Regions from separate parts of the Dyella thiooxydans genome, predicted to be linked through region 1. Evidence: predicted binding sites of a transcription regulator. Region 1 holds the regulator's gene; each other region holds the start of a gene.
What was found. The regulator FliA, encoded in region 1, starts transcription of late flagellar genes. The targets are predictions, from matches to a motif close to TAAAGTTTNNCNNNCNNNGGCCGATAA.
Positions count from the first base shown of each region.

Region 1 (7,038 bases):
CGACCGACCGGCTGCATGCGCATGCCGAGCACGGCGTTCTGCAGGTCGTCGGCGACGCGGTTGAGTTCGTCCACGGTGGACGACAGGGTGTTGTCGCCGTTGCGCGAGGCCAGCGTGAGCAGGCGGTTGCGCAGCAGCAGCAGCTCGCCGGCCTGGTTGACCAGGGCGTCGAGGCGGTGGGTGTCCACGCGCACCGTGGCCTCGGCCGCCGGCGCCGCGGCGCGGGCCGGTGCGGCGGCGGGCGCTGCCGGTGCGGGAGTGGGCGCCGGCACGGGAGCGGGTGCCGCGGCCGGCGCGGATGCCGCCGCAACCTGGCCGGGAGCACCGGTGCCATGAATCGAATCGAGCAGCGCCTCGAACTCGTCGTCGTTGATCGCGCCGGAGGCGGTCGCCGCGGCCGCGGCAGCGGCGGGCGGTTGCCCCCCCGGGACGGCGCCACCGTGCAACTGGTCCAGCAGGGCTTCGAACTCGTCATCGCCGATGCTGCCGGACGGCGCGGCAGCGACCGGTTCGGGCGTCACCGCGCCGGGCGCGGCGGTGCCGTAGAGCGAATCGAGCAGGGCCTCGAACTCGCTGTCGTCGATGGTGCCGTCACCCGCCTGGGGCGGCGGCGCCACCGGCTTGGGCGTGGGCGCCTGGGCGGGCTTCGCGGTGCCGGGCGTCAGACGCGCCAGCAGGTCGGCCGGCGGCATGTCCATCGATTGGCCCGCGGCCAGCGCGGCCATCATCGCCTGCAGCAGGTCCAGCGCCTCGAGCAGCGCGTCCATCCGCGGCGGATCGATCAGCAGCGCACCGTTGCGGGCGGCGTTGAGCAGATCCTCGGCGTGGTGGCACAGCTGCACCATCGGCTCGACGTTGAGGAAGCCGGCACCGCCCTTGACGGTATGGAACGCGCGGAACACCGCGTTGAGCAGCTCGGCATCCTGCGGCGTCGCCTCCAGGTCCACCAGCTGCTCGCCGAGACGCTCGACCAGCTCACCGGCTTCGACCAGGAAGTCGTCGCGCAATTCGGCATCGAAGGAGGGATCCATCTAGATCTCCCTCCCCGACGGGCGCATCGCTTCGCCCCCCGCCGTGGCGGCGGTCGGACGTCGCGGCAAGGGCGGCATCGGCATCATGGGCGCCTCAGAAGCCGAATTCGCTGAGCAGGCGGTCGGCCTCGTCCTGGCTGTTGATCTTCTCGACCGCTTCTTCGGTCTCGCGACCGGACAGCGCGCCGGTGAGGCGCACCAGCTCGATCATGGCCGACTCCACCGAGCTGATGAAGCCGACCACCTTCTTGATGCGCTGGCCGGAAAGATCCTGCCAGGACTGCGCCAGCACCATGTCGTTGAGACCGGCGGTGCAGTGCTCGGCGAACTCGGTGGCCTGCTGCGCCAGTGCCTTCACCGGCGCGGACGAGATCTCATCGGAGGCGTCCAGCATGACCTTGGCGTCGTTGGCCAGCGACTCGGCCTCCGGGCGCATGCGCTCGGCGAAGTCGATGGTGCGGTGGGCCGCCTGCGAGCTCATCTCCAGCACGTCCTGCAGGTGCTTGCGCGCGTCGGTGACGTTGTCGGGATAGCCGTCCTGCACCAGGTCGCCGCCGAGGCGGCTGACCGCGTCGTGCAGGTCGCGGGCGAGTACGCCCAGGGCGCGGAACAATTTCTGCTCGCGCTGGCGCACGAGGGAGTCGAGCGCGTGTTCGAACGCCGGGCCGTCCGGGCTGGTCAGCAACTGGTGCAGTTCGTCCGGCAGGGTCTCGCGGGTCAGGGAAAGTTGGGCGCTCATGCGGCTGCTCCTGCGGCAGCCAGCCGCTCGAAGATCTTGGTGAGTTTTTCTTCCAGCGTGGCAGCGGTGAACGGCTTGACGATGTAGCCGTTCACGCCGGCCTGCGCGGCGGCGATGATCTGGTCGCGGTTGTTTTCCGCCGTGACCATCAGCACCGGCATGGTCTTGAGCGTGGGCTCGGCGCGGATCGCGCGCAGCAGGTCGATGCCGGTCATGTTCGGCATGTTCCAGTCGGTCACCACCATGTCGAATGGCTGGGCCTTGAGCATCGCGATGGCCGCCTCGCCGTCGTCGGCTTCCTGGATCAGGTTGCCGGCGAAGCCGAGCTCGACGAGGAGGTTCCTCACGATGCGCCGCATGGTGGAAAAGTCGTCCACCACCAGGATTTTCATGTTCTTGTTCAAGCCCGTCTCCACTTGCACGCCTCGCGGTCGTGCGCCAGCCCTAGTGTTTCCGTGCGTTGCTCAGTCGTCGTCCCGCCACCCGGTCATGCGCGCGCGCAACCGGATGATGGCCTGGCCGTGGATCTGGCAGACCCGCGACTCGGTGACGCCAAGCACCGCGCCAATCTCTTTCAGGTTGAGTTCCTGCTCGTAGTACAGCGACATCACCAGTTGCTCGCGTTCCGGCAGGGTGGTGATCGCGTCGATCAACGCCTGACGCAGACCCTGCTGCTCCAGTCCCTCCGCCGGACCGAGGCCACTGGCATCGGCCACGTCCATCGCCGGGCTTCCGTCGCCGTCATCCGGCGCCGTGAGGCTCAGCAACCGGGCGCTGGCGGCATCGGCCAGCACCTGGTGGTACTCGTCGGCGGTCATGCCCAGTCGCTTCATGACCTCCGCATCGTCGGCGTCCGCACCGGTCTCGATCTCGACCTGGCGCACCACGTCGGCGACTTCACGCGCCTTGCGGTGAACCGAGCGCGGGGTCCAGTCGGTCCTTCGCAACTCGTCGAGCATCGCGCCACGGATGCGGATGCCCGCATACGTCTCGAAGCTGGCCGAACGATCCGTCGCGTAGTTACGCGCCGCCTCCAGCAGGCCGATCATGCCCGCCTGGATGAGATCGCCCACGTCGACGCTCGGGGGTAGTCGCCCCATCAGGTGATAGGCGATGCGCCTGACCAGCGGCGCATGCGTTTTCACCAGTTCGTCGGCGCTTTGCCGTTGAAGTTGCAGATATTCCGTTGCCACGCTCATCTCACCACCCCGTCGCCGGTGCAGCCTGACCACTGAAGAAAGCGATGCGGCCGAGCCCCCGACGATCGGGTTCTGCCCATGTATCGGCCGCACCTGCCAATTGCTTGAATGCCTGTGACGAGCGACTGCCCGGGGCCATGTCCACCACCGCGTTCTGGCGGCGGATGGCCTGGCGCAGACGCTCGTCCTGCGGCACCCAACCCATGAAATCCAGCATCACATCGAGGAACCGGTCGGTCACCCGGGCCAGCTTCTGGTGCAGCGCGCGGGCTTCGCCCAGGTTGCGCACCATGTTGGCCACCATGTGCAGCCGCTTCACCCCGAAATCCCGGCTGAGCACCTTGGCCATCGCATAGGCGTCGGTGATCGAAGCCGGCTCGTCGCACACCACCAGCAGCACGTCGTCGGCCGCGGCGGCGAACATCGACACCGAGTCGGAAATGCCGGCGGCGGTGTCCACCAGCAGGAAATCCGGTACCTGCGGCAGCTCGTCGAAGGCGCGGATCACCGCGGCCTGCTCGCCCGAGCCCATCTGCGCCAGCCGACGCGCGCCGGAACCGGCGGGAATCACCTTCAGCCCGTGCGGCGCCTCCATCACCAGGTCCTGCAGGCTGCACTGGCCGTCGAGCATGTGGCCGAGGTGGCGCGAGGGCGCCAGGCCGAGCAGCACGTCGACGTTGGCCAGGCCCACGTCGGCATCCAGCAGCAGCGTGTCGCGCCCCATCATCGCCAGGGTCATGCCCAGGTTCACCGCCACCGTGGTCTTGCCCACGCCACCCTTGCCGCCGCACACGGCGATGGTGCGGCAGCGGTGGCCGGAGATGCGCCGATCGAGATTGGCCGCCTGCGTCCCGACGCCATGGTCGGGGGTGACGATGCCGGTGTCGGTGATCGACGAAACCATCTGCTTGAGTCCCCAGGCCTGATTCATGGAAGGCGCATGCGCATCCGCCGCGGCGCCGGAAAAGTCGTTGAGGGTGGACAACGCGCTCATGCGTGGGCCACCTGGAAACCGAAGCGCTCGGCCAGCATGCCGTCGTCCAGCGGCGGCGCGGCTGTCTTCAGCGCGTGCGCGGCGCGCAGCACCAGCACGCGGGCGTCGGCCACGGCGAGGTCTTCCGGCACGCGCTGGCCGTCGGTGGTGTAGTCCAGCGGCAGCCTGTGGCGGATCAGCACCGACAACGCGCCACCGAGGTTCGGCGCCTCGTCGAGCTTGGTCAGCACCACGCTGGCCGGCTCCAGCGGCATGTAGGCGCGCACCGATTCCTCCAGCGACTGCGACTGCGAATTGGCCGCCAGCACCAGCGAGATGCGCAACGCGATGCCGTCGCTGTGGGCGACCTCGTTGAGCACATCCATCTGCTGCTCCAGCCGCGGATCGGTGCCGGACACGCCGGCGGTGTCGATCAGCACGGTGTGCTTGCCCTTCAACATCTCCAGCACCTGGCGCAGGCTCGCCGCGTCGTCGGCCGGGTACACGCGCACGCCCATCAGGCGGCCGTAGTGCTCCAGCTGGGCGGCGGCGCCGATGCGGTAGTGGTCGGTGCTGACCAGCGCCACGTTGGCGGCGCCGTGACGCACCACCGCCCTGGCGGCGAGTTTGGCAATCGTGGTGGTCTTGCCCACGCCGGTCGGACCGACCAGGGCGGTCATTCCGCCATCGCTGTCGCCGCGGCCGCTGATCGCCACGCTGCGGCTGAGCATGCCCAGCGGCAGGTAGCGCGCCTGTTCGGCACTGATCTGTTCGGGCAGGTCGTCGGCGAGCTTGCGGGCGACGTCGGCGTCGATGCCCAGGCGGGTGAGTTCACGCAGTACGCGGGCGCGCAGCGGGTGGCGGCGCTCCATGTCGTTCCAGGCCAGGCTGGACAGCTGCATTTCCAGCATCTCGCGCAGGAAGCCCAGCTCGGCGCGCATGCGCGCGGTGTCCTGCATGGCGCGCTCGATGGCCGGGTGCACGGTCGGGGCCTCGTTCGCGGCAGCCTTCGCCTCGGCCGGCGCCGGGGCGGGGACCGGAGCCGGGGCCGATGGGGTCGCCGCGGCAGGCTTCGGCGCCGGCGCGGTCTCCGCGGCCACCGGGGCGGCGCTGCGACGCGCCACCGGCATGGCGACGCGTGCCGGCGCGTTCGAGGCGTTCGATGCGGGTGCGGCCGGCGGGACCGGGGCACGGCGGACCGCCTGCGACAGGGCCACGGTGTCCTCCGCCACATCCTCACCATAGGGACGCGCCGGCGCAGCGGGCCGGGATGCCGGCGGCAGCCGATCGGCCGGCGCAGCGACGGCGGCGGGCGTTGCCTCGGCGGTCGGCTCCGGGGTGTCCTGCAGCAGGCGACGGCCGAGGCGACCGTGACGGGCGGCCGGCACGTGTTCGGCCGGCGTCGGCAGTTTGACTTCCGGCGTCGGTGCCACGTCACTGGCGGCCGGGGCGCCGTGGCGGGCAGCCTCGCGCACCAGCGCCTCGTCGTAGTCCAGTGCGGCGATGATCTCGATGCCTTCGGGCAGGCGACGGGTGGACAGGATCACCGCATCGGGGCCCTGCTCCTCACGCACCAGGCGCATGGCCTGGCGCATGTCCGGGGCGACGAAACGTTTGATCTTCATGCGTGCTTGCTCCGCGGCGAAGGCCGAAGGATCGGCGCCGGCGCACGGGTGGCGGCGCGGCGAACCGGGGTGTCGGTCAGGACGAGGATCCCGGCGGGATGACCCGCTACGCGGTGCCAGTCCTGCGCGGCCGGACGGCGGTGGTCCGCGTTCGGCCCGCTCGTGACGTGTCGGTCAGTGCTCATGTCGGATTCCTCGCTCAGCGTCCCAGCGCCTGCACCAGCCGCACCCGGCGGTTGTCAGGCACCTCGTTGTAAGCGAGTACGTGCAGGTTCTGTGCCACGTGGCGGGTGAAGCGCGCGAGCCACGGCCGCAGCGGCGGCGAAACGAGCAGCACGGCCGGTTCGCCGCTCATTTCCTGCTTGCGCGCGGCCTCGGCCACGCCCTGCTGCAGGCGGTCGGCCAGGCCCGGCTCCACCGCGGCGCCGGTGCCGCCGCTGCCGGTGAGCGACTGGGTGAGGATCTGCTCCAGCTCCGGCGCCAGCGTGATGACCGGCACCTCGGTGCCCAGCCCGGTGATCTCCTGCACGATCTGCCGGCCCAGGGTGACGCGGACGGCGGAGGTGAGGACGCCGGGATCCTGACTCTGGCTGGCGTGCTCCGCCAACGATTCGACGATCGAGCGCATGTTGCGGATCGGCACCCGCTCGGCCAGCAGGTTCTGCAGCACCTTGACCACCGTGCCCAGCGGCAGGCGCTTGGGCACCAGGTCTTCGACCAGCTTCGGCGCGCTCTGCGCCAGGCGGTCGAGCAGCTGCTGCACGTCCTGGTGGCTGAGCAGCTCGTGGGCATGGTTGCCCAGGATGTGCGAGAGGTGGGTGGCGACCACGGTGGCCGGATCGACCACCGTGTAGCCGAGCGACTGCGCGTTGTCGCGCTGGCCCTGCTCGATCCACACCGCCTCCAGCCCGAACGCCGGATCGCGCGTGGCGATGCCGGGCACCTGGCCGTGCACCTGGCCGGGGTTGATCGCCAGCAGGCGCTCGGTGTGCACCTCGGCCTCGCCCATCGGCACGCCCATCAGGGTGATGCGGTAGGTGTTGGGGCCCAGGTCCAGGTTGTCGCGGATGTGCACCGGCGGCACCAGGAAGCCCAGCTCCTGCGACAGCTTGCGGCGCACCGACTTGATCCGCCCCATCAGCTCGCCGCCCTGGTGGGTGTCCACCAGCGGGATCAGCCGGTAGCCCACTTCCAGGCCCAGCGGATCGACGCTGGCGACGTCCTCCCAGCCCAGCTCCAGGCGCTCGGTGGGCGCGGCCGGTGCCGGTACGTCGGCGGCCTGCTGCGCCACGCGCGCGGCGGCATCGCGCTCGCGCCGGAGCATCAGCCATGCGGCCGCGCCACAGGTGCAGGCGAGCAGCAGGAAGGCGATGTTCGGCATGCCCGGCACCAGGCCCATGACGCCCAGCACGGCACCGGCCACCGCCAGCGCGCGCGGCTGGCCGAAGATCTGCGACACCAGCTGCTTGCC
Region 1 covers NZ_CP014841.1:2,131,158-2,138,195, forward strand. The annotation lists gene ATSB10_RS09785 (chemotaxis protein CheA) at 1-1,031, opposite strand, end outside; gene ATSB10_RS09790 (protein phosphatase CheZ) at 1,126-1,770, opposite strand; gene cheY (chemotaxis response regulator CheY) at 1,767-2,174, opposite strand; gene ATSB10_RS09800 (RNA polymerase sigma factor FliA) at 2,235-2,969, opposite strand; gene ATSB10_RS09805 (MinD/ParA family protein) at 2,971-3,963, opposite strand; gene flhF (flagellar biosynthesis GTPase FlhF) at 3,960-5,567, opposite strand; gene flhA (flagellar biosynthesis protein FlhA) at 5,767-7,038, opposite strand, start outside.

Region 2 (7,038 bases), 2.0 Mb from region 1:
CCGACTTCAGCTGCCGGGGTAGCGCGAAGTACGCCGAGTTCACGCAGCTCAGCAGCTTGTAGCTGAGGATCGCGTCGTCACGGATGATGTCGCCCAGTTCGACCGGGCCGGGATTGGACTCCTGCAGTTCGCGCATCAGGCGCAGCATGCTCAGCCGGTTGGCGGTGAGCACCGGCACCTCGACGGTCTCCGGGATCAGCAGGTAACGCCCCTGGATCGCCTGCAGCGGCAGTTCCAGGCAGCGCTGGTAGGTGGTGTGGTCGTCGACCTGGCCGGCGACGACCCAGATGCCGCGGTCGTGCAGCTTCTGGCTGGTCTCGCGCAGGTTCTCCGGGCTCATCTTGCCGGCATCCAGGCGCACGAACTGCACGATCTGCAGCAGCGCCTCCAGAGCGGCCGAACCGGCCATTTCCGCATCGGTGATGTCGAGCATCAGCAGGCAGCCGCGCTGCGCCATCTGCTGCAGGCGCTCCATCAGGTCGACGTCCTGGGCCGCCGACGGCTCCAGCAGCACGCCGAAGCGGGGCTGGTGCAGCAGCACGTCGGTCTGCTCCAGCAGCAGGTCGCGGGACAGGCGCAGGAAGGTGCGGTTGCCGCGTACCAGCCGGGTGAGTGCGCCGTCGAGGATGGTCGACAGCACGCGCTGCATCAGCGCGGACTCCTCGATGCCCTCGCGGTGGAACAGGATCTCGTAGGCGAACAGCTGGCGCTTGGCGTCGAGCATCGGCAGCCGCACGACCGGCAGCGGCTGCTCGCTGTTGAGGGCTGCCGGGGCGGCAGGAGCGGAGACGGTGGCGACGGCTTCTTTCATGGGGAGGGGCTTCGCGCGTGCTTGCGGGGCCGGGGGAGCCCCGCGGAATTCGTGGGTTCAGGCTTCGGCCAGCGGCTGCGAGCGCGAGCGCAGCTGTACGCCGCCCGTTCGCCCGTAGACACCACCGTCCGGGTCCTGCCCGGTCAGGATCGACAGCGCGCGGCGGATGCTGCCGAGCCGCTGCCCGACCAACTGGCCGTTTCTCTGGTTCATGTCGCGGCAGTCCGCCAGTGCCGGCAGCAGCGACTGCCAGCGCGACTCGAGCGCCAGGGCAGTGCGTGGTTCGGCCAGGTTGAGCTGCAGCCGTTCGGCGTCGAGCTGCTCAAGCGCCTGCATCAGCGCCTGCTTGCGGCTGCCGGCCGCGTCCAGCGCCGCCACATCGGCGGCGAGCAGGGCGGTGCGTTCGTCGTCCAGCACGCCGGCCAGTTCGGCCAGCGTCTTCTGCATGTCGTCCAGCACGGTGCTCAGCGCGCCGTCCAGGCCGACTTGCAGGTGGGCGCTCATGCGCCGCCGGCCGCCGGCTTGGTGCCGGCCATCTGGTGTTCCATCGAGAGCATGCCGTCGGCGATGCGCTCGGGGTTCACCTGGTAGGTGCCGGAGGCCAGCGACTGGCGGATGCGCTCCACCTTGGCCGTGTCGATCGGCGAGGCGTCGCCGGAGCGGGCGGCTTCGGCCAGCGCGCGGGCCGAGTCGGTCAGGTTGACCTTGTCCGCGCCGCCTGCGGTGCTGGCGGAGGCATCGGCCGGACCCGCCGGAGCGCTGCTGCCGGCCTGGGCACCGCTGCCCTGGCTGACGTTCGCCTGCGGGAGCTTGGGCAATCCGTTGTTTGAAATCGTCGTGTTCATGGGTGTTTTCTCTGCTCGTATGAGCCCCTGTGTCCCCGGAATCGGCCGGTTGCGCAAGAACTTTAGGCCTGGCCAGTCAAAATATTTTCTTGCCCTAAGGTAGCGCCAATACTTCGCCGGGTCCGCGGACCATGGCGTCGATCACGCGCCCGGAGCTCTCGTTGCGAACCCGCAACCGGGCACCGTTGTCGCCGCTGCCCAGCGCGACACCGCCGGCCCGGACCTCGATCCCCCCCAGATCGGCGACCACGGCGACGTGGTCGCCCGCTCGCACCATGTCACGCCCGCCGAGTGCCGAGGGCGTCAGCACGCTGCCCGGGGGCAGCGGGCGGGCCAGGCTGCGGCCGGCGATCTGGTCGAGCCGGTCGAAATAGCCGTAGCCGAGACGGGTGATGTCGCGCGACTCGCTGCGCACGTCGCCTGGCTGAATGCCGTCGCCGCGTTGCAGCGGGTGGTTGGTGACCAGCACGTCGCGGAAGATCTGCAGGCTCACCGGGATGCGCACCGACCAGCCCGCGCCGGCGGTGCAGCGCACCTCCACGCTCATTCGCGGTCGTGGCGGCAGGTTCGGCGGCAGGCTGGCGACCATCATGCCGCGGCAGTCGGCCAGGGCCAGTCGCGGATCGACCGGGGCGGCCTGCGCCGTCACCCGACTGCCGGGGGCGGAGTACTGCTGCACCAGCCACTGCTGCGCGAACGCGCTGACCGGATCGCTGCCGGCCACGGCGGGCAGGGCGACCAGGGCCAGCAGGGCGCTCAGCAGCAGCCGGATGCGTTGGCTCATGCTTCGTCCGCGAGCAGTTGGGCCAGCTGGCTGACCAGTGCCTCGCGCTCGGCCTCGAGCGGGGCGGTCAGTTCGCCGGCCTCGGACTTGCGACCCTCGCACAGCAGGTCGACGAAGGCGGTGCCGCGCTCGCCCAGCCTCTGGCAGGTGTCGAGCATGCTCGCGGCGACCGGCTTCTCCCCCTGCAGGGCGAGCAGGCGCCCCAGTGCGCGCTGCAGCGCGTGGGTATCGAACCAGCGGCGGTCCAGCGCGGCCGGTTCGGCCAGCGCCAGCTCCATCGCCTGGCGCATCCCCTGGACCGACTCGCGCACGGTCAGGCTGAGTGCCGCCAGGTCCTTGCCGCTGCTGCCTTCCAGCCATTCCAGGCCCAGCCGCTGCGAGAGCAGGGCGGAGCGGGCGAGTACTTCGGACTGGCGGCGCGCTTCGGTGCTGCGTCGCTGCAGCGCGCCGAGGGTGGCCTGGGCGCTGGTGGCCCGCACGTGCTGGGCATCGTGGTTCTGGCGCAGGCCGGCGACCCGGTCGCGCGCCAGCTGCAGCGACTCGGTGCCGCGCTGCAGCGAATTGTCGGCCTGGCCCACGCCCTGCTGGGCCCGTTCCAGCCGCTGCATGCCCTGGCGGACGTCGCCATCGAGCTGCAGCGAGAACTCGCCGATCGAGCCGGTCACCGCCTCGATCTCGGTGGTGGTCTGGGCGGTCTTCTCGGCCAGCTGCTTGACCTCGTCGGCGACCACCGCGAAGCCGCGACCGGCCTCGCCGGCGCGCGCCGCTTCGATGGCCGCGTTGAGCGCGACCAGATTGGTCTGGTGGGCAATCTCCTGCACCGCGCCGGTCAGCTTGCGGATCTGTTCCACCTGCTCGGCCAGCTTGTTCTGGTTGCGGTTCATCGCCGCCATGGCGCTGCGCAGCAGGCGCAGCTGGCCGTCCAGCTCGCTGATGTTGCCGGCGCTGGCGTGACCGGCCTGGTCGGCGCTGTCGAGGCTGGCGGCGACCTGCTGCAGGGCCGTCGAGATCCCGGCGCTGCCGTCCGTCAAACGACCGACGCTGTCGCGGCACTCACGGGCGGAGTCCTCCATCGCAGCCTGTTCGCGGGCCAGTTGCTGGGAGGCACCGAGCAAAAGGCTCTGCTGCTCGATGGTCTGCAGCGCGACACCGGCCGGCGGGCGCGGTGCGGCCAGCTTCAGCAGGGGCGCCAGCACCTCGGCCAGGGCCGGATGCCGGGCGCCGAGCCGGGCGAGTTGTGCCTCGTCCGACCGGGTGGCGGCTTGGACGAAGGCGGCCAGGTGCTGGCTGCGGATGAAGCTCATGGACGGGCATTTCCTTTAAATAAGGGCAAGCGCCGGATCGGCCGCTGGCGACGGAACTTGAACAAGCAAGGCACATGCCATCGTCACCGCCGCCTTCCGCTCAAGCCCCGGCGGCCGTGGCCGATAGGGATGCGTCCACCGCGCGCGCGGTGCCCACGGACCCGAGGAAACGCCGCATGAGTGGTGCGCTGCTTGAGAGCGTCGAACGTCACACCCGCCTGGCGGGCCACAACCGGGTGGCGATGCTGCTGTTCCGCCTCGGCGAGCCGCAGCTGTTCGGCATCAACGTATTCAAGGTGCGCGAGGTGCTGCGTCGTCCGCCGCTGGAGCGCATGCCCGGCGCCCATCCGCTGATCGCTGGCACCTGCGACTACCGTGGCCAGACCATCCCGGTGATCGACATGGCCGCGGCACTGGGCTATGCGCCGCTGAAGGACGAACCCTCGGCCCACCTGCTGGTGACCGAGTTCAGCCGCAGCATGCAGGGCTTCCTGGTGGCCGACCTGCTGCACATGGTCCATTGCGCCGGCGAGACGCTGGTCACGCCCGAGCCCGCGCTCGGGTTCGGCACCAAGGTCAACGCGATCACCCGGGTCGACGGGGCGCTGGTGGCGGTGGTCGACGTGGAGCACGTGCTGGCCAGCATCCATGGCGTGCCGGGCGAGCTGTCGCCGCACATGCTGCGCGCCGTGGACGGCCACGCGATGAGTCCCCGCCGGGTGCTCGTGGTGGACGATTCGATCGTGGCGCGGCGCCAGGTCGAGGGTGTGTTCAAGCAGATGAACATCGAATGCGTGCTGGCCGAGGATGGCGTACGCGCGCTGGCCAAGCTGCACGAGCTGATCGACGCTGACCCGTCCGAGCGCATCAACCTTGTCGTGTCGGACATCGAGATGCCGCAGATGGACGGCTACGCGCTGACCCGGGCGATCCGCGAGGAGCCGGCGCTGCGCCAGCTCAAGGTGGTGCTGCACAGCTCGATCAGCGGCATCTTCAATGAGGCGATGGTGCGGGAGGTGCATGCCGACCGCTTCATCGCCAAGTTCCAGCCGGACCAGCTCGCCCAGGCGGTACTGGACCTGTTGCCGGGCTGACCCGGGTCGGCGGGCCGTCGCCGGCCCGCCGGTACGGCGACGGAAAACCGACTTCCACCCTCCGGGCGGCCTCCCGTGACCGCCGCAAACCCGCGTACTGACGCGGTTTTCCTCTCGTGGCACGCGAATTGCCTCCAGCCCCGTGCGGCCCCACGCCGCGCGGAGGCAAGTCATGAGCGCACCCCTGGACAACCTGTTCGGCATCCACACCCAGGCACTGGGTCTGTGGCAGCGCCGTAGCGAGGTGCTGGCCAGCAACCTGGCCAATGCCGACACGCCCGGCTACAAGGCGCGCGACATCGACTTCCGCGCCGCGCTCGAGCAGGCCAGCGGCCAGTCCGGCGGACAGTTGCCGCTGAGCACGCCCTCGACCGGGCAGATCGACCCGGTGGCGCAGCAGGCGGACAAGCTGCTGTGGCGCAACCCGACCCAGCCGAGCATGGACGGCAACACCGTCGACGAGCAGACCGAGCAGGCCAACTTCGCCGCCAACGGCGTGCACTACCAGGCCAGCCTGGCCTTCATCACCGCGCAGATCCGCATGCTGCGCACCGCCATCACGGGGTAATCGCCATGTCGATGTTCAAGATCTTCGATACCGCAGGTTCCGGCATGGCCGCGCAGACGCTGCGGCTGAACACCGTAGCCAGCAACCTGGCCAACGCCGACAGCGTGTCCAGCACCGCGCAAGGCGCCTATCGCGCCCGCGAACCGCTGTTCGCCGCGGTCAAGCAGCAGGTCGACGGCCAGTTCGGCGTCGCCGCCGATGCCGCCGCCACCGGCGTCAAGGTCGATGGCATCACCGAGAGCCAGGCGGCGATTCCCAGCCGCTACGAGCCCGGCAACCCGATGGCCGACGCCAGCGGCTACGTCTACGGCAGCAACGTCAACCCCGTGGACGAGCTGGTCAACATGATTTCCGCCTCGCGTTCCTACCAGAACAACGTCGAAGTGATGAACACCACCAAGCAGTTGATGGTGAAGACCCTGGATCTGGGCAAGTAAGCCCTCTCGGAGCACACGCATGACCATCAACACCGCCAACACCCTCGGCTCGGCCAACACGGCGGCCAGTGCCGCCAGCCAGGTCGGCAGCGCGGCCAAGGCCGGCAGCATGAGCCAGGCCGACTTCCTCAAGCTGATGACCGCCCAGCTGCAGTCGCAGGATCCCACCCATCCGGTGGACAACACCCAGTTCGTCTCGCAGATGGCGCAGTTCAGCCAGCTGCAGTCCACCCAGGACATGGTCAGCTCGGTGCAGACGCTCAACTCCACGGTGAACGGCGCGCTGCAGACCTCGCAGGTGCTCGGCTCGTCGAACCTGGTCAACCGGGAAGTGATGGTGCCGACCTCCACGCTGCAGTACGCCGGCGGCAGCGTCACCGGCGCGGCCAACGTCACGGCACGCGGCACGATGGCCGTCAACGTCCTCGATGCCAGCGGCAACGTGGTGCGCACGATGGCCGTGGACGCGACCAGTTCCGGACTCACCCAGTTCAGCTGGGACGGCAAGGACAACGCCGGCAACCAACTGCCTTCGGGCAGCTACTCGATCGCGGCCGCCAACGGCGACACGTCGTTCGACACCTATGTCGCCGGCAAGGTGACCGCCGTGGGCTACGGCGGCAGCACGGTCGGCACGTACCTGCAGGTGGCTGGCGTCGGCGGCGTCGCGCTCAGCCAGGTGGCCCAGATTCTCTGACGCACGCGTGGCATCTCCCTTCTCTTCGAGGAACACCCCATGGCTCTGAACACCGCGCTCACCGGCATCAATGCCGCGCAGACCGACCTCAACGTCATCGCCAACAACATCGCCAACGCCAACACCGCCGGCTTCAAGGGCTCGCGCGCCGAATTCGCCGACGTGTACGCGGTGACCGGCCTGAACCTCAACTCCACCGCCACCGGCAGCGGCGTGCGCACGCAGGACGTGGCGCAGCAGTTCGGCCAGGGCGATATCGAGACCACCAACAACTCGCTGGACATGGCGATCAGCGGCAACGGCTTCTTCGTGGTCAACGACGGCAGCGGCCCGCTCTACACCCGCGCTGGTGCCTTCCAGAAGAGTGCCGACGACTATGTCGAGACCTCCGCCGGCGCCAAGCTGCAGGTGTATCCGCCCAACGGCATCGGTGGCTTCGATACCAGCACCCTGACCGACCTCAAGCTGGTGTCCTCGCAGAGCAATGCCACCGCGACC
Region 2 covers NZ_CP014841.1:100,593-107,630, forward strand. The annotation lists gene ATSB10_RS00435 (EAL and HDOD domain-containing protein) at 1-811, opposite strand, end outside; gene ATSB10_RS00440 (flagella synthesis protein FlgN) at 869-1,315, opposite strand; gene flgM (flagellar biosynthesis anti-sigma factor FlgM) at 1,312-1,656, opposite strand; gene flgA (flagellar basal body P-ring formation chaperone FlgA) at 1,751-2,440, opposite strand; gene ATSB10_RS00455 (methyl-accepting chemotaxis protein) at 2,437-3,744, opposite strand; gene ATSB10_RS00460 (chemotaxis protein) at 3,921-4,838, shown strand; gene flgB (flagellar basal body rod protein FlgB) at 5,011-5,406, shown strand; gene flgC (flagellar basal body rod protein FlgC) at 5,412-5,843, shown strand; gene ATSB10_RS00475 (flagellar hook assembly protein FlgD) at 5,863-6,540, shown strand; gene flgE (flagellar hook protein FlgE) at 6,580-7,038, shown strand, end outside.
Region 2: ATSB10_RS00455 (methyl-accepting chemotaxis protein) is a predicted target of FliA. The motif match lies at 3,779-3,805, and genes of this name have one in related genera.

Region 3 (7,038 bases), 2.0 Mb from region 1:
CCTGTTCGCTCTGCGCGACGACCTGGTCGTAGGGAATCGCCTTCTCCAGCGGCTCGATCTGCACGGTCAGGTCGGTCTTGTGTGTCGCGTCGTCCAGCGTCACGCGACCTTTGTCGAAACCGACATTGCCGAGCTGCAGCGACCAGCGCGACGCCGTGTCGCCGTGCGGCAGGGTGAAGGTCCAGTTGTCGCGGCCCTGGCCGTCGCGCTCCAGGTCCACGCCCGGCTGCACCAGCTGCAGCGACGGCACGTCGATGCGGTGCGCCAGCAACGCCAGCGGCGAGAGCCGGAAGCGCAACGCATCCAGATGGGCGAAGTGGGGCTGCTTCGTCCAGTCGGGATTGGCGATCGTGATGTCGCGCGCGGTGAACTCCGGCCACGGCAGCCAGCTGCGCCAGCCGGTCTCGTCCTGCGGCCGGCGCCAGTTCACCGTGAGATCGCCGTGGATCGCGAACGGGCGGCCGATGGCCTGGCTCACCGAGTCGTCGATGAAGGGTCTGAGCCGGTTCCAGTCGAACAGTTCCACCAGCACCACCAGCAACGCCACCAGCGTCAACGCGGAGATGGCGATCCCGGCGAGGATCCTGCGGCTGCGTTTCATCCGGCGCCTCCTCGATACCTGGCTGCGCCACCCGGGACGGGCGGCGCGGCAGGCAACCGGGATAACCGGCCGCGCGGCAAGATTTCGTGCTCGGGCCGTGCAGACCCTCAGCGGCGATTCATCGCCGCGCCGCGCTCAGGTGGCCTTCCAGTAACCGGTGGCCTTCAGGCAGTCCTTCGCCACACCGCGCCCTTCCAGGGCCTGGCGCAGGCGACGCGCACGCCCGGATTCGGCGGCGATCCAGCAGAAGGTTTCCCCGGCGGGCAGGGTCCACGCGGCCAGCGCCTGCTCCAGATGCGTGCCGGTGGCGGCATCGGCGCCGCCGCGCGGCAGCCAGTGGATCGTCGTGTCGGCACGCGAGGCCAGCGTCTGCCGGTCGGCGTCGTCGGGAATCTCCACGAAGGCCACCGCGCGCTTGCCGGCCGGCAGCTGCTCCAGCCAGCGGCCGATCGCCGGCAGCGCGGTCTCGTCGCCGAACATCGCATAGGTGTCGAAATCGTCGGCGACGAGCATGGAGCCGCGCGGGCCGCCGGCGCCGATCGTCTGTCCCGGCGCGGCCTGCGCCGCCCAGCTGGCGGCCGGGCCGTCGCCGTGCAGCACGAAGTCGATGGTCAGCTCGTTGGCCCCGGCGTCGTGGCGGCGGGGCGTGTAGTCGCGCATCGGCGAGTAGTCCACGCCAGGCGCGTGGATCGGCCCGTCCGGGCCGATCGCCGGACGCACGATCTCGCCGCGGCTGTTGGGGAAGAACAGCTTCACGTGGTCGTCCGGCGCGGCGCTGACGAAGCCGCGCAGCTCGTCGCCGCCGAACACGACGCGGCGCATGTGCGGGGTCAGGGTTTCGACGCGCTGCACTTCCAGTGTGCGGAACACCAGCGGATGGCGCAGGGGGGTATGGACGTGTGTGGTCATCGTCGCGTGTTCACTCCTCGCGGCCGCTGGCGATCTCGCTGGCGGCGCGCTCGAGGATCTTCGCCACGCGCTGGCCTTCGGCCTTGTTCCAGTCGGTGCCGCGCATCAGCAGCGCGTGCTTGAGCGCGTGCATGGCTTTGTGCACGGCTTCCGGCATGGCGGCGCGTGCGGCCATGCGGGCGGTGTGACGGGTCTGTTCCATGACCGCCTCGACCGCCGCGCGGTTCTCGTCCAGAAAGGCCTTGCCCTCGGTGGTGATCGCGTAGCGCTTGCGACCGCCGGCCTCCGGCTGCACCTCGGCGTGGCCCAGCTCTTCCAGCATGGTCAGCGTGGGATAGATCGCACCGGGGCTGGGGCTGTACTGGCCGTTGAACATCTCCTCGATGGTGCGGATCAGTTCGTAGCCGTGGCGCGGCTGCTGCTCGATCAGGGCGAGCAGCAGCAGGCGCAGGTCGCCGTGGCCGAACATGCGGCCGCCACCACGACGACCGCCACCGCGCAGGCCTCCGCCCAGCTCGGCGAAGGCATCGCCGCGGTCGCCGCCGAACGGGCCGCCGCGCCAGCCGTGGCGGCCGGCCTCGCGCAGGTGCTCGCGGGCGTGGTCGAAGAAGGCGCGCCAGTCGCCGCGGTGGAAGGGGCGGTGGTCGTGATGGTCATGGCGGTCGCCGTGGAAGCCGTGGTGATGGCAGCGCATGATGTATCTCCGATATATCGTTGTTGACCCGGAAAAGATATATCGCAAGAATATCGAAAGACAAGTCCCGCCCGTCGGCGGTATTCCTTACCCAATCTTCCCAAGGAGCATCGATGCCTCCTCCCGGTCATGGCATGGGTGGCGGTCGCCACCAGCCGCCGCCCGCGCCCAAGAGCCTGCGCGAGCGTTTTGCCGCCCTGCGCAACGTGCCTGCCTTCCTGCACAGCATCTGGACGACCAGCCGCTGGATGACCCTCACCAGCGTGCTGCTGCGGCTGGTGCGCGCGCTGTTGCCGGTCATCACGCTGTACGTCGGCAAGCTGATCGTCGACGAGGTGGTGCACCAGGTCCGGCTCGGCGGATTTCCGGGCGACCTCACCACCGCATTGCACGACGGCCGCTTCGATCACCTCGCCACGTTGCTGGCGCTGGAGTTCGCGCTGGCGGTGCTGGCCGACCTGCTCGGCCGCGTGGTGGCGATGGTCGACTCGCTGCTCGGCGAGCGCTACGCCGACCTCACCTCGATCCGGCTGATGGAGCACGCCGCCTCGCTCGACCTGGAGGATTTCGAGGACGCCGACCTGCAGGACCAGCTCGACCGCGCGCGACGGCAGATCGCCGGGCGCAGCTCGCTGCTCTCGCAACTGCTGCAGCAGGCGCAGGATGCGATCACGCTGGTGAGCTTTGCGGTGGGGCTGGCCGTCTACGCGCCGTGGCTGATCGTGCTGCTGGCGGTGGCACTGGTGCCGGCCTTCCTCGGCGAGTTCCACTTCAACGCGCAGAGCTACGCGGTGAACTACCAGTGGACGCCCGAGCGGCGCGAGCTGGATTACCTGCGCATGGTCGGCGCCAGCGCGTCCAACGCCAAGGAGGTGAAGAGCTTCGGCCTCAACCGTTTCCTGATCGACCGCTACCGTGTGCTGTCGCAGTCGATCTACCTGGCCAACCGCCGCATCGCGCTGCGCCGTGCCAGCTGGGGCGGGCTGTTCACCACGCTGGGCACGATGGGCTACTACGCGGCCTACGCGTTCATCGCCTGGCGCACGGTCACCGGCGCGTTCTCGATCGGCGACCTGACCTTCCTCTCCACCTCGTTCCGCCGCCTGCGCACGCTGCTGGAAACCCTGCTCACCGGCTTCTCGCAGGTGGCCGGCCAGGCGCTGTACCTCGACGATCTGTTCTCGTTCTTCCGGATCCAGCCGGAGATCCTCTCACCGCCGAATCCACGGCCGTTCCCGCGGCCGCTGCGCGAGGGCTTTGTGTTCGAGGACGTGGGCTTCCGCTATCCGGACGCCGAGCGCTGGGCGGTACGCCATCTCAGCTTCACCCTGCGCGCCGGCGAAGTGCTGGCGCTGGTCGGCGAGAACGGTGCGGGCAAGACCACCCTGGTCAAGCTGCTGTCGCGCCTGTACGACCCGGACGAGGGGCGCATCCTGCTCGACGGCCACCTGCTGGCCGAGTACGACCTGGAAGACCTGCGGCTGAACATCGGGGTGATCTTCCAGGACTTCGTGCGCTATTACTTCAACGCCTCGGACAACATCGCCGTGGGCCGCATCGAGGCACGCGAGGACGAGCCGCGCATCAGCGATGCCGCCCAGCGCAGCCTCGCCGACCAGGTGATCGGCAAGCTGCCGAAGGGCTACGCGCAGATGCTCGGCAAGCTGTTCAAGGGCGGCGTGGACCTGTCCGGCGGCGAGTGGCAGAAGGTCGCCATTGCCCGCGCCTACATGCGCGATGCGCCGCTGCTGATCCTCGACGAGCCCACCGCCGCGCTCGACGCGCGTTCGGAGTACGAGGTGTTTCAGCGCTTCAAGGAGCTGTCGCACGGCAAGACCGCGGTGATCATCTCGCACCGCTTCTCCACCGTGCGCATGGCCGACCGGATCATCGTGCTGGAGGGCGGGCGGGTGGCCGAGTCCGGCTCGCACGACGAGCTCGTCGCCGCCGGCGGCCACTACGCCGAGCTGTTCGAGCTGCAGGCGGCCGGCTACCGCTGAGCGCCTCGCCGGGCCGGCGATGCTGCATTGCGTCGGTACCTGCGGCGTCGAAAGTGCTACCAAGGTCGGCGCGGCAAAACGGCGGGATTCGTAAAGTTTTGCTGTCCACGACCGACATGCGGAGACCACCCGCGATTCCGGCAGAGGCCGGAGGCCGGTGGATGATGTCCCGCCGTTCGGCCGGTACATCCTCGCGACAGGACAAGGGCCGTCTCATGCGCACGTGGTTGGTACCGCTGAAAACCCGCATCGAATCCCTGGCGACGGAGTTCGCCGGCCGCTTCCCCGGCGACTTCGCGCTGGACGGCGGCAAGACCATCGCCGTCGGCGGACGCGACACACCGGTGTTGCGCAGCGGCGGCAAGCCGCTGAACCTGGACTTTTCGCTGCCGGACGGCTTTACCGCCGATCGCGGCGCCACCGCCACGGTGTTCGTGCGCAGCGGCGACGACTTCGTGCGGATCGCCACCTCGGTGAAGAAGAAGGACGGCACCCGCGCCGTCGGTACCTTGCTCGACCGCTCGCATCCGGCCTGGGCCAGGCTGCTGGCGGGCACCTCGTTCACCGGCTACGCGACGATCTTCGGCACCCAGTTCATGACCCGCTACGACCCGGTGTCCGACGCCGGCGGCGAGGTGATCGGCGCGCGCTACGTGGGGCTGGACGTCAGCCGCATGCGCAGCCTGGGCATGCCCTGGCGGGTGGCGCTGGCCACCGCAGCCTGCAACCTGGCGATCTGGCTGGTGCTGTGGTGGTGGCTGCCGAGCGGGCACACCAGCAAGGTGCTGCTGCTGGCGCTGTTGTCGTGCGGACTGGTGCCGGCGCTGGCCGGGTGGCTGGTCCAGCGCAACGTCAGCCGGCCGATGGTCGAGTGCCGGGAAGCGGCGGGCAAGATCGCCGCCGGCGACCTCAGCGCCCAGGTCGCGGTGGACCGGCGCGACGACGTCGGCCAGCTGCTGCAGGCGATCAACGGCATCAGCGTCGGCCTGGCCGACGTGGTGACCCAGGTGCGCCAGGCCAGCGACAGCATCCACACCGCCAGCGGCCAGATCGCCGGCGGCACCGCCGATCTCTCGCATCGCACGCAGGACCAGGCCGCCTCGCTGGAGGAGACTGCCGCGGCGATGGAGCAGCTCACCGCCACCGTGCGGCAGAACGCCGACCACGCCCGCGAGGCCGACGCCCTGGTGGCCAGCGCGGCGCAGCAGGCGAAGGAGGGCGGCGCGCTGGTCGAGCAGGCGGTCGCCAGCATGGGCGACATCAAGACCAGTTCCGAGCGCATCGGCGACATCGCCGGCCTGATCGACGGCATCGCGTTCCAGACCAACATCCTCGCGCTCAACGCCGCGGTGGAAGCCGCGCGCGCCGGCGAGCACGGCAAGGGCTTCGCCGTAGTGGCAGCCGAGGTACGCGAGCTGGCCCAGCGCGCCGCGGCGGCGGCACGCGAGATCAAGGGGCTGATCCAGAGCGCGGTGGCCACCGTCGATACCGGCGCCGACCTGGTCGACCGCGCTGGCGAGTCCACCCGTCGCATCGCCCAGGCCATCCAGAAATCGGCCGGCCTGATGAGCGAGATCGCCGCGGCCAGCGAGGAGCAGAGCAAGGGCATCGCCGAGGTTGGCTCGGCGGTCACCCAGATGGACGAGGCCACGCAGAGCAACGCCGCGCTGGTGGAACAATCCGAAGCCGCCTCGCACAGCCTCCAGGAGCAGGCCGAACGCCTGCGTCAGGCGGTGTCGGTGTTCCGCACCGCCGACCAGGTGTCGCGCGCGCCCTAGCCGTCACCTTGCTCCCTCTTCCCGTCGGGGAGAGGGTTGGGGTGAGTTGAGGGTGCTCGCCGCACGCCCACCCGCCGGCCTCACGCCCAGCCCCGGGCCGGCGTTGCGAGCGATAGCGTGCTACTTCGCCTCTGCCGGGTCGCGCGTCGGCACGCTGATGCTGCACAGGTCGATCTTGCCGGCCGGGCGCGTGTAGAACGCATCGCGGCGGTTGCGCTTGGCCTCGACCAGCCTGGCGAAGCTGGCGCTGTCGGTGCGCAGCACTTCCACCTTCGGCCGCTCGGCCGGCGGCAGGTCCGCGGCCAGCCGCACCGAGACGATCGGCGTGCGCTGCTCGGCCTTCTCGTAGAAGCCCAGCGGGCCGGTGCCGCGCGGCAGCGCGGAGAGGTATTCCATGCCATCGATCACCCGACCAGCCACCGCCAGGTTGCGGTCCAGCCCGCGCGGCGCCTGGCCGATGATCGCGTACAGCGAGTTGCCGTTGCCGGTGGTCGGCCCGACGTCGCGCGCCACGCCCACGGTGCCGTAGCAATGGGTGATCCACTCCTCCTTGCTGGCCGGGTCGCGTGCGACCGGGAAGCCTCCGGAGAAACCCACTTCCGGAGCGTACACGTCGCCATCGGGCAGGCGAGTGAAGGCCAGCTTCGGGTCCAGCGGACGGGTGAACTCCGGCGGCAGCGTCTTCTTCGCCGTGCCGAGCGGCTTCATCTTCGAGCGATCCGCGTTGTCGTCGTCGTAGGGGTCGCCCCATTGCGTGACGAAGTTGTCCTGCACGCGGATGATTGCCAGCCCGTCGAAGTAATGCTCGTGCGCCAGGGTGCGGATGTTCGCCGCATGCAGCGGCGTGAAATCCGGCGCCAGCTCGATCAGCACCCGGTGCCCCCCGGCCAGCGTCATCACCAGCAGGTTGTCCGGATCCGGCGTACGCCACTCGGCCGGCTTCGACGCGGCAAGGATCTCCTTCGGCGTCAGCGAGGGCTTCGGCTTGGCCTGGTCGGCCAGCGCAGGCAGCGAGGCGAGCAGGCAGGCGGCGAGGGCAAGAGCGAGTGCGGTCGG
Region 3 covers NZ_CP014841.1:150,430-157,467, forward strand. The annotation lists gene ATSB10_RS00675 (AsmA family protein) at 1-601, opposite strand, end outside; gene ATSB10_RS00680 (siderophore-interacting protein) at 737-1,510, opposite strand; gene ATSB10_RS00685 (PadR family transcriptional regulator) at 1,521-2,204, opposite strand; gene ATSB10_RS00690 (ABC transporter ATP-binding protein) at 2,339-4,204, shown strand; gene ATSB10_RS00695 (methyl-accepting chemotaxis protein) at 4,420-5,982, shown strand; gene ATSB10_RS00700 (peptidylprolyl isomerase) at 6,103-7,038, opposite strand, start outside.
Region 3: ATSB10_RS00695 (methyl-accepting chemotaxis protein) is a predicted target of FliA. The motif match lies at 4,296-4,322, and genes of this name have one in related genera.